Regions from separate parts of the Marinobacterium sp. BA1 genome, predicted to be linked through region 1. Evidence: predicted binding sites of a transcription regulator. Region 1 holds the regulator's gene; each other region holds the start of a gene.
What was found. Region 1 encodes LexA, which represses DNA repair genes until DNA is damaged. Its sites were predicted from a motif close to TACTGTNTANNTANACAGTA; they were not measured.

Region 1 (3,381 bases):
TGGCGGCGAGTCAGTTTCCGAAAAAACGGGAAACGCGTGCGCCGCTGGTGGCTGAGCTGGTGCCGCACCGTGATGAGATCGATCCCAAATACGCCTATCTGATGGATGCGCCGCAGAAAGACCCTGATGGTAATCCGGCAGTAATTCGTTACAGTCGGAAAACCAAAGAGCAGTATGTGATGACGGAAGTTGAGGGCAAGGCAACCGGCTGGAAAGCGTTCTACCGTGACGGGCGCTGGCAGGAAGAACAGGGACGTAAGCGCTGAGCGTGAGACCGAGACCGTCGGCGCATTCAATGGAGTACAGGTAATGAGTGATATCTATGCGGTTCGTACCAATCAGAAGCTGAATTTTGCGCGCCTGCATATCAAGGCGCTGGAGCAGGCGGAAGAGGCCTCACAGTGGAGCAAGCATGCCAGAATCGAGTCCTATCATGAGTCGATCCTGTTCTTCATGGCAAGTGGATACTCGGCGCTGTTGCGCGAGATTGCAGAAAACTACAATCTCGATGTGGATCGGATCCATCGCTTCACTGATCTGTCTGAGCAGCTTGAAGTAACTGGTCAGGAATCCCCCGAAGTAACTGAGCTTGAACAGTTGGAGCGGGACAGAGGAAGTTGGCTGCACAAAATGCTGTCTGCTTATGAGGCCTGCTGGCAGGCGTCAGACTACCACCAGGCAAAAACCGAGGTAGACAGCAGCATTTCCGAAATTCATGTATTGCAGATCAACCCGGACCATTCGGAAGACAAGGATGTGTTGGCTGAATACAAGGCTTGGTTACAGGCGTTCCGTGAACTGATAGAACGCCTGCGTGCTGGCATGCAGGAGTGGTAATCAGGTCCGCACCAGAATGCCCAGTGCATCCCCCTGGCTTGCTGACTGATTGAGTTGATCGAGCGATGGTGCAGCACCGCTGCACCAGGCGATGACTGTGTGGCATGTGCCGGCAGCCAGTGCCCGTCCGCATAGCAGCTCGGTTTGATCGAGACTGCAGGTATTCAAGACCAGGATGTGACGTGTACAGGCGCCGGCCTGCTCCAGTGCCTTGCGGGTGATATCATGTGGCGGGTTAATCAGGACCAGCCAGCGGTCTTCACGACTCAAGCCTGCGATCATGGGCAGCAGCAAGGGCTGCAGGCAAACTGAGCTGTTATGCAGCAAAATCTCGGTGACCCGGCTTTCAACGCATTCACGTTTGCTGTGAGGGTTCGAGTTCGTTGCTGTTGCATGAATTGCAGACATGGCGAGTGACCTCTGTCAGTTGCCTTGCCGGATAACGCCAACACCCAGTCCTTCGATGATCAGTTCCTGTTCACTCAGGTCTACCTCGATCGGGCTGAAGTCTTCGTTTTCGGCAATAAGAAAGACTTTGCGGCCATCACGCTTAAAGCGCTTGACCGTTACTTCGTCGCCGATCCGTGCGACCACAACCTGCCCGTCCCGGGCCTCTCGGGTTTGATGTACGGCGAGCAGGTCGCCATCCATGATTCCGATGTTTTTCATGCTCATCCCCTTGACCCGCAGCAGGTAGTCAGCGCGGGGGCGGAAGAAGTCTGCCGAGATGGTGCAGTGGTCCTCGACATGCTCCTGTGCCAGGATGGGTTCACCTGCTGCCACTTGACCAATAACGGGCAGGCCTTCGGTATCCGGTTGCTCGGCTTCCGGCAAGCGAATGCCTCTTGATGTGCCCTTGGTCAGTTCGATGGCGCCTTTGCGGGCCAGTGCCTTCAAGTGTTCTTCAGCCGCATTGGCTGACTTGAATCCCAGTTCGCGTGCAATATCGGCTCGGGTGGGCGGGTAGCCTGTTGTTTCGATATGTTTGCGAATGCATTCCAGTACTTCAGTCTGGCGATTGGTCAATTTCATGGCATCTGTTCCCTATCCGGTTACTGTGATTCTATACAGTGAATGAGCAGGGTCAAGCATTTTTCTGTTTATATATCCAGTATCTTGCTAGAATCGCCACACAGATCGGATGAGGATTGAGCGTGCTGAGCGAGGCGCAAAAAAAAGAGATCCAGGAGGCCTACAGTCGCTTCCTGAAGAGTCGTGGCCTGACTGCACGACCGGCACAGAAGCAGATGATCGCAGCCGTGGCGCGAACCCTTGCAGCGGCTGCTGTTCCACGCAGTGAAACGGATGATCTGCACCCCGCCGTGGGTGTTGTTGAAGCCGGAACCGGTACCGGCAAGACGATCGCCTATCTGTTGGCGGCCATCCCCTTGGCTCGGGCTCAGGAGTGCAGGTTGGTGCTGTCTACGGCAACCGTGGCGCTGCAGGAACAGCTCATCAACAAGGATCTGCCCGAAGTTGAAACGCATACAGGCCTGCCAATGCGCTACCGGCTCGCGAAAGGGCGAGGGCGTTACCTTTGCCTGAACAAGGTGGAAGGCCATCTTGAACAGCAGGGCCTGCTAGGCCAGATGGCGTTATATGAAGATGAGGCAGCTGAAAAGCTGCCCGATGATGTGCTGCAACTGTATCAGCAGTTGATGGACAGCTATGCCTCAGGTCAGTGGGACGGGGATCGTGATGCACTTGCAGATGAAGTGGATGATGCCATCTGGCGGCCATTGACCAGTGATCACATGCAGTGCAGCAACCGCCGTTGTCTGAATTTCAGTGCCTGTCCTTTCTACCGGGCTCGTGACCGGTTGGAAGAGGCAGACGTGATTGTTGCCAACCACGACCTGGTGCTGGCCGATCTTGCGCTTGGTGGCGGAGCCATCCTGCCCGAGCCAGAAAAAACCATCTATATCTTCGATGAAGGACATCACCTGGCTGACAAGGCGAGTGGTCACTTTGCTTTTGGTGCAAGGCTTGAGGGCAGTCGTCGATTACTGAAATCTGCACAAAAGCAGCTGACTCAGTTGGTGACAGAGACCGGTTCACCGGTGCAATTGGCAGATCCGGTAGAGCGACTGCATCGTCCTTTTGAAGAGATGGGGCTTGCGCTTGAGCAGCTTGAGCTGCTGCTGCGGCCACTGTTTGCCGAGAGCGTCAAAGACCGCTATCGCTTTGCACAAGGGCGGGTACCCGACCCACTGCTGGAGCCCTGCTTCAGCCTTGGTCAGGCGGCCGACCGAGCGCAGCAGCATCTTGAGCAGGTCGTCGATTTGCTCAAGGAGGCGATGGAAGGTGGTATTGCCGATATCCCCCGTGCAGTTGCCGAGCGATGGTTTCCCCAGATTGGCAGTTTGTTGGGGCGTGTGCAGCAGATAGCGTGGCTGGCACATGCCTATGCGCGGCCGGACCCTGAAGGTAGCTCGCCCACTGCACGATGGATCAATCGGATCGAGAGTCCTGCCGGTGAAGACCTTGAGCTTAGAAGTGCACCTGTTTCTGCGGCTGATACCCTCTCGGAACACCTCTGGAAAG
Region 2 (3,381 bases), 630 kb from region 1:
CCTGCACAAAGCGCGCAATGCCAGTCATGGCCGCCAGCAGGCTGGCATCGGTGAACGCCTTGGGCGGCTGGGTCATTTTTTCCAGCAGCTCACCACGTTCACAGTGCAGTGACTCGCCCACCGTGAGCGCGGGCAGCTGACCTTCGTCCTCCTCCTGCGCCTCCTTGCCCATCAACGCTTTCCAGCCCGGATCGGTGATCTGACGCACCTTGGCCACAAACTGGCCACCGGCAATCTCCACCTCGACACGCCGATCGGCATAGCGACAGGGCGGGTAGAACTGCATCAGATACTGACGGGCGATCTGGCTGTACACCTGCAGCTCGGCACGGCTCAACCGATCCGAAGCCGCCGCCTTGCTGGTGGGGATGATCGCATGATGCGCTTCCACCTTTTTGTCGTTCCACGCCTTGGACCTGAGGCTCAAATCGGCCTTCTGTACCGCTCCCGCCAACTCCGGCAGGGTACGAGCGATCGCCTGAGTGACACGAGGCGCTTCGGAAAAGTGTTCGGCAGGCAGGTAACGGCAGTCGGACCGAGGATAGGTGATCAGCTGATGTTTTTCATACAGTGCCTGGGCCGCATCCAGCACCTGCTGGGCATTGAGACCAAAACGTTTGGCACAGTCGATCTGCAGCGACGACAGGTTATAGGGCAGCGGCACTGCCTGCTGGCCGGTCTTGCGTTCATCCTTGGTGACCACACCTGGCTGGCCGGTAATGCGCTGCACCACGTTTTCGGCCAGCGGCTTTGACAGCACCCGCCCCTCTTCGTCCTGAAAACGGGCGCAGGCTTCACTGGGTTGCCAGCGGGCGGTAAAACGCTCGCCCCGCTCGGTGAGCAGATGAGCATCCACTTCGTAATAGGGCTTGGGCACAAAGGCGGCAATCTCGGCATCACGCTGTACCACCAGCCCCAGCACCGGTGTCTGTACCCGTCCCACGGACAACACGCCGTCATAGCCGGCACTGCGACCCTTGATGGTCAGCGCCCGGGTCATGTTGATACCGAACAGCCAGTCGGCGCGGGAACGGGCTAATGCGGACACCGACAGCGGTACAAAGTCCTGATTAGGCTTAAGCCGCGCAATGGCACGGCGCACCGCCTCGGGGTTCAGGTCCGAAATCAGACAGCGCTGCATCTGTGACCGCTTGGTAGCCGGTACCTTGAGAAAGTCGATCACTTCATCCACCAGCAACTGGCCTTCGCGGTCCGGGTCACCGGCATGGACGATCTGGTCCGCCTGTTTCACCAGCTTGCGCAATACCGCCACCTGCTTGGCCACACCGCTGCGCGGCTTCAACTGCCATTCACCGGGTACGATGGGCAGATGTTCCAATCGCCACTGTTTGTAGGCCGGATCGTAGGCATCAGGCTCGGCCTGCTCCAGTAGATGGCCGATGCACCAGCTCACCACCTGATCACCGCCACAGCGGATCAGCCCCTCCTCTTTCTTCTGAGGCCCGGGCAGTACGGCGGCGATGGCACGGGCAAGGCTTGGTTTTTCGGCGATGTAGAGCTTCATGATATTCGGGGCATTGGCTTGGGAATGCCAAGAGTAAGAGATCAGACAACACATGTCGATAAAGACTGTATATAAAAACAGTTATTCAGATATTAGCCATAATCTGAGACAGCATAGCCCACCAAATAATCTATAAATCTGATCAATATGAGCTAATTTTAGCCATTTTTAATCAATCACATGGCAACTATAGTTAACTCAAGCCATCAAACACGTGGAGAAACACGATGAACGCCTCACTGATCACACGCCTGCTGAATACATCCGACAGTTTTGCTCCCTTGGCACTGCGTGTCCCGGCAGGTGTTATTTTCATGGCACACGGCGCACAGAAACTGTTCGGCGCTTTCGGTGGTTACGGTCTTGAAGGTACAGGTCAGTGGATGGCGTCCATTGGCCTTGAGCCAGGGTATCTGATGGCGCTGCTGGCCGGCAGTGCTGAATTCTTCGGTGGTCTGGCGATTCTAATTGGTTTGCTGGTACGCCCGGCAGCAGCAGCTTTGGCCTTTGCCATGCTGGTCGCCATTTTCGCCGTACATATTGGTCACGGCCTGTTCGTCTCAAACAACGGTTATGAGTTTGCTCTGTCTCTGCTGGCCATGTCTGTTTCCCTGCTGATCAGCGGCGGTGGCAACCTGTCTCTGGACCGAATGCTGCACCAGCGTCAGAGCTAGGCTCTGAAGTCGATCTAGCCAGGACATTCAATTAACCGGCCTCACTGACAATCAGGAGATTATCATGGGCTTACTGCTTGATGGCCGCTGGGTTGACCAGTGGTATGACACCGAATCCAATCAGGGTCGCTTCATGCGATCGGAGTCACAGTTCCGTAACTGGATTACTGCCGACGGCCAGCCTGGCCCCAGCGGCGAAGACGGTTTTCAGGCAGAACCCGGCCGCTACCATTTGTATGTCTCCCTCGCCTGCCCCTGGGCCCATCGCACCTTGATTTTTCGCCACCTGAAGGGACTGGAGAAAATGATCTCGGTTTCGGTGGTACACAGCTACATGGGTGACCACGGCTGGACTTTCGCAACGGAGCCGGGTGCAACCGGAGATGAACTATATGGGCTGGATTACCTCTACGAGCTCTACCTTAAAGCCGATCCGAACTACTCGGGCCGCGTCACCGTTCCAGTACTTTGGGACAAGCAACGTCAGACCATCGTCAACAACGAGTCAGCGGAGATCATCCGCATCCTGAACTCCGCCTTTGATGAGATTGGTGCCGCCCCAGGGGATTACTACCCTCAACTGCTGCGCAGTGAGATCGACACGCTGAACAGTGAGATTTACGACCGCATCAACAACGGTGTATACAAGGCGGGGTTTGCAACCACTCAGGAAGCCTACGAACAGGCTGTTCACCCCCTGTTTGAAGCCCTGGACGCACTGGATACCCGGCTTGAGACCCATCGCTATCTACTGGGCGACCAGATCACCGAGGCAGACTGGCGTCTGTTCACGACCTTGATTCGATTTGATGCCGTCTACCACGGTCACTTCAAGTGCAACCTGAAACGGATCGTCGACTACCCTAATCTCTGGGGATACGTACGTGAGCTTTATCAATGGCCTGGTGTGAGCGAGACGGTCAACATGCAACACATCAAGCACCACTATTACCGCAGCCATCACACCATCAATCCGACGGGTGTGGTGCCTGTCGGCCCGACTCTGGACCTTAATCAGCCACATCAGCGTGAAGCTGTCAGTCAATAAAACTCAGGAGATGCAATCATGAGCAAAATTCTTGTACTTTACTATTCATCCTATGGCCACATTGAAACCCTGGCCCGGGCCATTGCAGAAGGCGCCCAGTCAGTTGAGGATACCGAGGTGGTCATCAAGCGCGT
Region 3 (3,381 bases), 1.9 Mb from region 1:
TGCCGGCGAAGGTGACCACTTCAGTGCGGAAGATATATACAAGCTGCTGATGGAGCTTGGCGAAGATGTCGGCTTGGCAACGGTATATCGTGTTCTGACTCAGTTCGAAGCAGCCGGTCTGGTGTCGCGTCATCACTTTGAAGGTGGGCATTCTGTCTTCGAATTGGCGCGCGACGAGCATCACGACCATGTGGTCTGTGTAAAGTGTGGTCGAGTACGCGAGTTTACTGAGCCCAAGGTATCCGAAATCCTCGACAAGGTTGCGGACCAGCTTGGCTTTACCATTACTGACCGTACGCTTTATCTTTACGGTGTCTGCAAGGGCGGTTGTGAAGAAGAGGACAAGAAGTAGGCAGCCTTGCTGTCAGCCGCTCAGGCTGACAGCATTTCTCGTGCATGCTCCATTGACGTCCGCGTAATATCGACACCGCCCAGCATGCGGGCAACTTCTTCTACCCTTTGGGCCTCGCTCAACCTTGATACCCGGGTCTGGGATGTACCTTTCTGTCCCTTTTTGCTTACAAACAGGTGCTGATGCCCTTGTGCCGCCACTTGGGGTTGGTGTGTTACACACAAAACCTGCACCCGTTCACCCAGTTCACGCAGCATCCGACCGACCACTTCAGCAATGGCGCCACCGATACCCACATCGACTTCATCAAATACCAGTGTTGGGGTGCTGGATGTCTGTGCCGTAACCACCTGTATCGCCAGGCTGATTCGGGACAGTTCACCACCTGATGCAACTTTTGCCAGTGCACGGGCTGGCTGGCCCTCGTTGGTGCTAATCAGGAACTCGACCTCTTCAAGGCCGCTAGCACTGTAGCGCTCAGTATCCAGTGGCGTCAGACACGCACTGAAACGGGCGGCAGGCATGCCAAGGGCATGCAGCTGGGCGTCCACCAAGCGGTCCAAGTGCTCGGCCTGTTGTTGCCGTGCAAGGCTGAGCTCAGCGGCGGTTTTGAGGTAGCTCTGCCAGGCCGATTCTACTTCGTCGGCCAGTAATTCAATTTCGTTGTCGGATCGGGTCAGGCCCATTAGCTCCTGCTGTAGAGATTGCTGGAACTCAATAAGCTGCTCAGGCAATAAGCGGTGTTTGCGCGCTACATCGTAGATGGCCGTCAGGCGTTCCTCTACCTCCCGCTGGCGTTCGGGGTTGATTTCGACCGATTCCAGAAAGTGACGAACCTCGCGACCGGCTTCTTCTACCTGTATCAGTGCGCTGTTAAACATTTCACTGGCCTGTTGCAGGCACGAATCTTCCGTGCCCAGCTGTTGCAGCAACTGAAGGCAGTGGTGCAACATGGACTGACAGTTGAGGCTGTCATCCTCATGACTGATGTTGAGCAGCTGCTGGCCTGTACTCAACAAGCTGCCGGCATTTTCCAACAGTTGCTGCTCATGCTCGAGCTGTTCCAGCTCTCCCTGAGTCAGCGCAAGCTGCTCCAGCTCTTCGACCTGGTAGCTCAATAGTTGAATGCGTGCATTGCGCTCGTCCGATACCTGGGTCAGTTGCTCCAGCTCGGCATGCTGGCGGCGCCATTTGTGGTATAGACGGCGTGCTTCTTCAGCCAGCTCGGTATGGTTGCCGAATTCGTCCAGCAGGATCCGATGATGATCCTTCTTCAATAGTCGTTGATGTTCATGCTGGCCGTGAATGTCAACCAGGTACTGGCCGAGCTCGCGCAGCAGTGCCAGTGGTGCGGGGCGACCGTTAATATAGCTGCGGCTGCGGCCTTCGCGGGTTACAACTCGCCGCAAATGGCATTCCTGGGGATCTCCCTCGAGGTCGTGTTCGCTGAGCCACAGCCTGGCCTGTGGGATTGTGCGGATATCAAAGCTGGCCGTGAGCTCGGCGCGCTCTGAGCCGCTGTTGACACTGTCACTGTCAGCTCGATCACCCAGGCAGAGTCCGAGGGCGTCCAGCATGATTGACTTGCCGGCGCCGGTTTCGCCGCTGATGACGGTCATCCCTCGATTCAGCTCGACTTCAAGGTCGCTCACGATGGCGAAGTTGCGAATGGTCAGTTGGGTCAGCATGATAATTACACATGGTTATTTATACAGTATTTACTGTATAAGCCATTTGATCGATACCTGCAATCCCCAGCTGAAAAAAATCTTGCTGCCGGTTGAATCCATCTGAGAGAGCCCCATATAGATGCCATCAACGCCAATACTCAAGTGTCAGTTGGAGAGACCTGATGTCGAAAGAGCAGCAGAATCAGAATGAAGCCGTCGAGCCGGTTCAAAACGAACCTGAAGTGCTGGTCGCCGAAGGTGAAGTTGTAGAGCCAGGTGCTGCCGAAGAGACGGAAGTCAGCCTGATCCAGCAGCTGGAAGAGTCCCGCGCTGAGGTTGACGCTTTGAAAAAGGAACTGGTTGAGCTCAAACCGCGTGCGCAGGCCGAAATTCAGAACATTCGCCGCCGTGCCGAGCAGGATGTGGAAAAGGCACACAAGTTTGGTCTGGAAAAATTTGCGACAGAGTTGCTGCCGGTGGTGGATAGTCTTGAGCGTGCAATTGAAGCCAGTCAAGGCGATGAGGAGAAGGTCAAAGCGATTCGTGAAGGTGTCGAGATGACACTGGGGCTGTTCCTCTCCAGTCTGGAAAAATTCAATGTGGAGCAACTGAATCCGCAGGGTGAAGTATTTAATCCGGAGCACCACCAGGCGATGTCCATGGTGCCGGCAGAAGGTGTTGAGCCTAACACGGTCGTCACAGTGGTACAGAAGGGTTACCTGCTGAATGGCCGTCTGGTACGTCCCGCTATGGTGATGGTAGCAAAAGGCTGAAGGCCGGAGTTGAAAAACGCGCTGCCGTACCCATATAGATGCACAACGGCTAATTGAACAGTTTTTGACCCAATATGGGTCACAGAAAGATCGGAGTAAGACATGGGCAGAATTATCGGTATCGACTTGGGCACCACCAACTCCTGCGTGGCGATCCTTGACGGCGACAAGACCAAAGTGATTGAAAATGCGGAAGGTGATCGCACCACACCGTCCATTATCGCCTATACCAATGACGGCGAAACACTGGTTGGTCAGCCGGCCAAGCGCCAGTCCGTTACCAACCCGGACAACACACTGTATGCCATCAAGCGTCTGATTGGCCGCCGCTATGATGACAAGGTGGTTCAGAAAGACATCAAGATGGTGCCTTACAAAATCATTGCGGCCGACAACGGTGATGCCTGGGTTGATGTAAAAGGCAAAAAGATGGCTCCGCCGCAGGTATCGGCTGAAGTGCTGAAAAAGATGAAGAAGACCGCTGAAGACTATCTCGGCGAGCCGGTCACTGAAGCAGTGATCACCGTACCGGCCTACTTCAATGACTCTCAGCGCCAGGCCACCAAAGACGCAGGCCGAATTGCCG
Region 4 (3,381 bases), 550 kb from region 1:
TTCACCTCGGCAAAGTCGCGTGCCCGGCGCAACAGTCGGTTGGCGATACGCGGCGTGCCGCGTGATCGTCTTGCCACCTCTCGAGCTCCGTCTTCATCGATATGGGTCCCCGACAACTGCCCCGAGCGCATTACGATACCGGTCAGATCCTGAATCGAGTAGTACTCAAGCCGTTGTACTATCCCAAAACGGTCCCGCAAGGGAGAAGTGAGCAAACCCGCCCGAGTGGTGGCACCCACTAGGGTGAAAGGCGGCAGATCCAGCTTGATTGAACGCGCCGCCGGCCCTTCACCGATCATGATATCCAGTTGGTAGTCTTCCATCGCCGGATAGAGTACTTCTTCAACATTGGGGCTTAGTCGGTGTATTTCGTCAATAAACAGCACGTCACCAGCTTCAAGGTTGGTCAACAAGGCTGCCAGATCACCGGCCTTCTCCAGCACCGGACCGGAAGTGGTGCGGATCTGCGCGCCCATCTCATGAGCGATGATATTGGCCAGTGTAGTTTTACCAAGCCCGGGCGGGCCGAAAATCAGCGTATGATCCAGCGCTTCGTTTCGGTTGCGTGCCGCATGGATAAAGATCTCCATCTGTTCACGTACCACAGGCTGCCCTTCATAATCCTTGAGCAGCTTGGGGCGTATGGCACGATCCTGAACCTCTTCGGCAGGCGCCGCCATGGGCGTAATAAAACGGTCGGCTTCAATTCTCATAGCATTTGTCTCAACCCACCATGGTACGCAGGGCATGGCGTATCAGCGTTTCGGTGACCGCATCTTCTCCCAGTGCCTGTACTGCCTGTTCAATCGCGCGCGTGGCTTGCTGCGGCTTGTAACCCAGTGCGATCAGCGCGCTTTCGGCTTCCGCACGGTGGTCCGCTTCCGGAACCAAAACCGTCTCGGACTGGCTGCCACTGCTCAGTTCCAGCTCGGTCAAGGTCGGTAGCTGCAGCTGACTGAGGCGGTCTTTCATTTCAACAATCAAACGTTCCGCCGTCTTTTTGCCCACTCCCGGCACCCGCACCAGCGCCGTTGTGTCTTCGTTGTGCACACTGCGGATAAAGTCATTGGCACTGATGCCGGACAGTATAGAAAGAGCCAGTTTGGGGCCGACACCGTTCACCTTGATTAATGAGCGGAACAGAAGTTTCTCCTGCTGATCGGCAAAGCCGTACAACAGCTGGGCGTCTTCGCGCACCACAAAGTGGGTGTGCAGTGACACTTCGGCTCCCACTTCCGGCAATTTGTAAAAGGTGTTCATCGAGGCTTCGACCTCGTAGCCCACACCGTTAACATCCAGCAGCATCCAGGGCGGCTGCTTTTCCAGAATTCGACCTCTGAGGTGTCCGATCACGCGCTTTGCATCTCCAAGATAAATCAGTAACGCCAGCGCCCGGCCGTTTTGCCGCGCGCTTGCTGAATTTGCCCCGCACAGGTATGAGCATGGCAGAGCGCGATGGCCAGCGCATCTGCCGCATCCGCCTGGGGCAGCCCCGGCAACTTCAGCAGATGCATCACCATGTGCTGCACCTGCGCCTTGTCGGCACCACCATTGCCTACCACCGATTGTTTGACGCGACGGGCCGCATACTCGGATACCGGCAGCAGGCGGTTGGCACCGGCCACGATCGCCACCCCCCTCGCCTGGCCCAGCTTAAGCGCCGAATCCGCATTGCGCGACATGAACACCTGCTCAATGGCCATTTCCTGAGGCTGATAGCGCTCAATGACTTCAGTCACGCCGGCATACACCTGCTGCAGTCGATCTGCAAGAACGTCACCACTGATGCGGATGCAGCCACTGGCAACGTACTCGGTACGAGGACCCGCCACGCGAATGACACCATAGCCGGTAATTCTTGAGCCGGGATCGATCCCCAATATCAGCATGGACCTGTCTCGAAACTCCAGTAAATGTTTAAGCGGACTATATCTGTATATTTATACACTAAATCAAGGCGTTTTGCTCAAAAAAAACCGGGGTTGCCCCCGGTTTCCATCAGCCATCATGCTGCGCGTTTATTCCATCGCTTCTTCGGGGATTTCGGCATTGTGATACACATTCTGGGTATCATCGAGATCCTCCAGCGCGTCGATCAACTTCAGCGCTTTCTGACCGCTTTCCACATCCAGCTCAACCGTAGTGGACGGAATCATGCCAACCTCGGCATAAACCGGCTCGAACCCAGCATCTACCAGCGACTGTTTCACGTCCATGAACTCCTGCCAAGGCGCAAACACGTCGATGGAGCCGTCTTCGTTGGTGATGACGTCATCAGCCCCCGCTTCCAGCGCCGCTTCCATGATCGCGTCTTCATCAGCGCCTTCACCGAAGCTGATCTGACCTTTTTTCTCAAACAGATAGGCAACCGAACCGTTGGTACCCAGGTTGCCACCCGCCTTGTTGAAGGCAGCCCGCACCTGAGACACGGTACGGTTGACGTTGTCGGTCATGCACTCGACCAGAATGGCCACGCCGTTGGGGCCGTAGCCTTCGTAGGTCAGCTCATCGTAGTTGTCACCCTCGCCACCGCCTGCGCCACGCTGAATCGCCTTTTCGATGGTGTCCTTCTTCATGTTGGCGCCCAGCGCCTTGTCCATTGCCGCACGCAGACGCGGGTTGTCTTCCGGAGTGCCACCACCCTCTTTGGCGGCGACGGTCAACTCACGAATCAGCTTGGTGAAGATCTTGCCGCGCTTGGCGTCCTGAGCCGCCTTGCGGTGCTTGATGTTAGCCCACTTGGAATGACCTGCCATACAACATCCTCAAATATCGGTCGTGTAAACAAATGGGGCGACACTGATGGTCGCCCCGGGTGCGCAATCAGGGAGTTTTGCGCAGCTTGATATTCAGTTCGCGCAGCTGCGCGGCACTCACCTCACCCGGTGCATCGGTCAGCAGACAGGCAGCACTCTGGGTTTTCGGGAAGGCGATCACTTCACGAATTGAAGTGGAACCGGTCATCAGCATCACCAGACGATCAAGACCAAACGCTAGACCACCATGAGGCGGTGCGCCGTGCTTGAGTGCATTCAACAGGAAGCCGAATTTCTCGTCCGCTTCCTCATCGGAGATACCCAGCACCTTGAATACGGCTTTCTGCATGGTCTGATCATGGATACGGATGGAACCGCCACCCAATTCGGTGCCGTTCAGTACCATGTCGTAGGCACGGGAAAGCTTGCCTTCGGGCTCGGCGATCAGTTCTTCCGGGCTGCAGCTCGGCGAAGTGAACGGGTGATGCAGCGCGGTCATGGAGCCATCGCTGTTCTCTTCGAACATCGGGAAGTCGACCACCCACAGCGGCGCCCACTCGCGTTCGATCAGGTTCATATCTTCGCCGACCTTGATGCGCAGCGCACCCAGGGCTTCGTTGACAAC

Region 2: the regulator LexA is predicted to act here: its motif matches at 1,589-1,608, upstream of ACAM29_RS06815 (DNA topoisomerase III).
Region 3: the regulator LexA is predicted to act here: its motif matches at 2,050-2,069, upstream of recN (DNA repair protein RecN).
Region 4: the regulator LexA is predicted to act here: its motif matches at 1,931-1,950, upstream of ruvC (crossover junction endodeoxyribonuclease RuvC).

Annotation. Positions count from the first base shown of each region.
Region 1 covers NZ_BAAFHC010000001.1:757,339-760,719, forward strand. Annotated here, with positions in the region: gene topA (type I DNA topoisomerase) at 1-266, shown strand, start outside; gene ACAM29_RS03690 (DUF6586 family protein) at 310-837, shown strand; gene ACAM29_RS03695 (SulA-like leucine-rich domain-containing protein) at 838-1,245, opposite strand; gene lexA (transcriptional repressor LexA) at 1,261-1,869, opposite strand; gene dinG (ATP-dependent DNA helicase DinG) at 1,992-3,381, shown strand, end outside.
Region 2 covers NZ_BAAFHC010000001.1:1,383,828-1,387,208, forward strand. Annotated here, with positions in the region: gene ACAM29_RS06815 (DNA topoisomerase III) at 1-1,525, opposite strand, end outside; gene ACAM29_RS06820 (DoxX family protein) at 1,753-2,199, shown strand; gene ACAM29_RS06825 (glutathione S-transferase family protein) at 2,264-3,247, shown strand; gene wrbA (NAD(P)H:quinone oxidoreductase) at 3,266-3,381, shown strand, end outside.
Region 3 covers NZ_BAAFHC010000001.1:2,674,198-2,677,578, reverse strand. Annotated here, with positions in the region: gene fur (ferric iron uptake transcriptional regulator) at 1-352, shown strand, start outside; gene recN (DNA repair protein RecN) at 373-2,040, opposite strand; gene grpE (nucleotide exchange factor GrpE) at 2,205-2,795, shown strand; gene dnaK (molecular chaperone DnaK) at 2,898-3,381, shown strand, end outside.
Region 4 covers NZ_BAAFHC010000001.1:1,302,377-1,305,757, forward strand. Annotated here, with positions in the region: gene ruvB (Holliday junction branch migration DNA helicase RuvB) at 1-713, opposite strand, end outside; gene ruvA (Holliday junction branch migration protein RuvA) at 724-1,353, opposite strand; gene ruvC (crossover junction endodeoxyribonuclease RuvC) at 1,377-1,889, opposite strand; gene ACAM29_RS06450 (YebC/PmpR family DNA-binding transcriptional regulator) at 2,019-2,756, opposite strand; gene aspS (aspartate--tRNA ligase) at 2,824-3,381, opposite strand, start outside.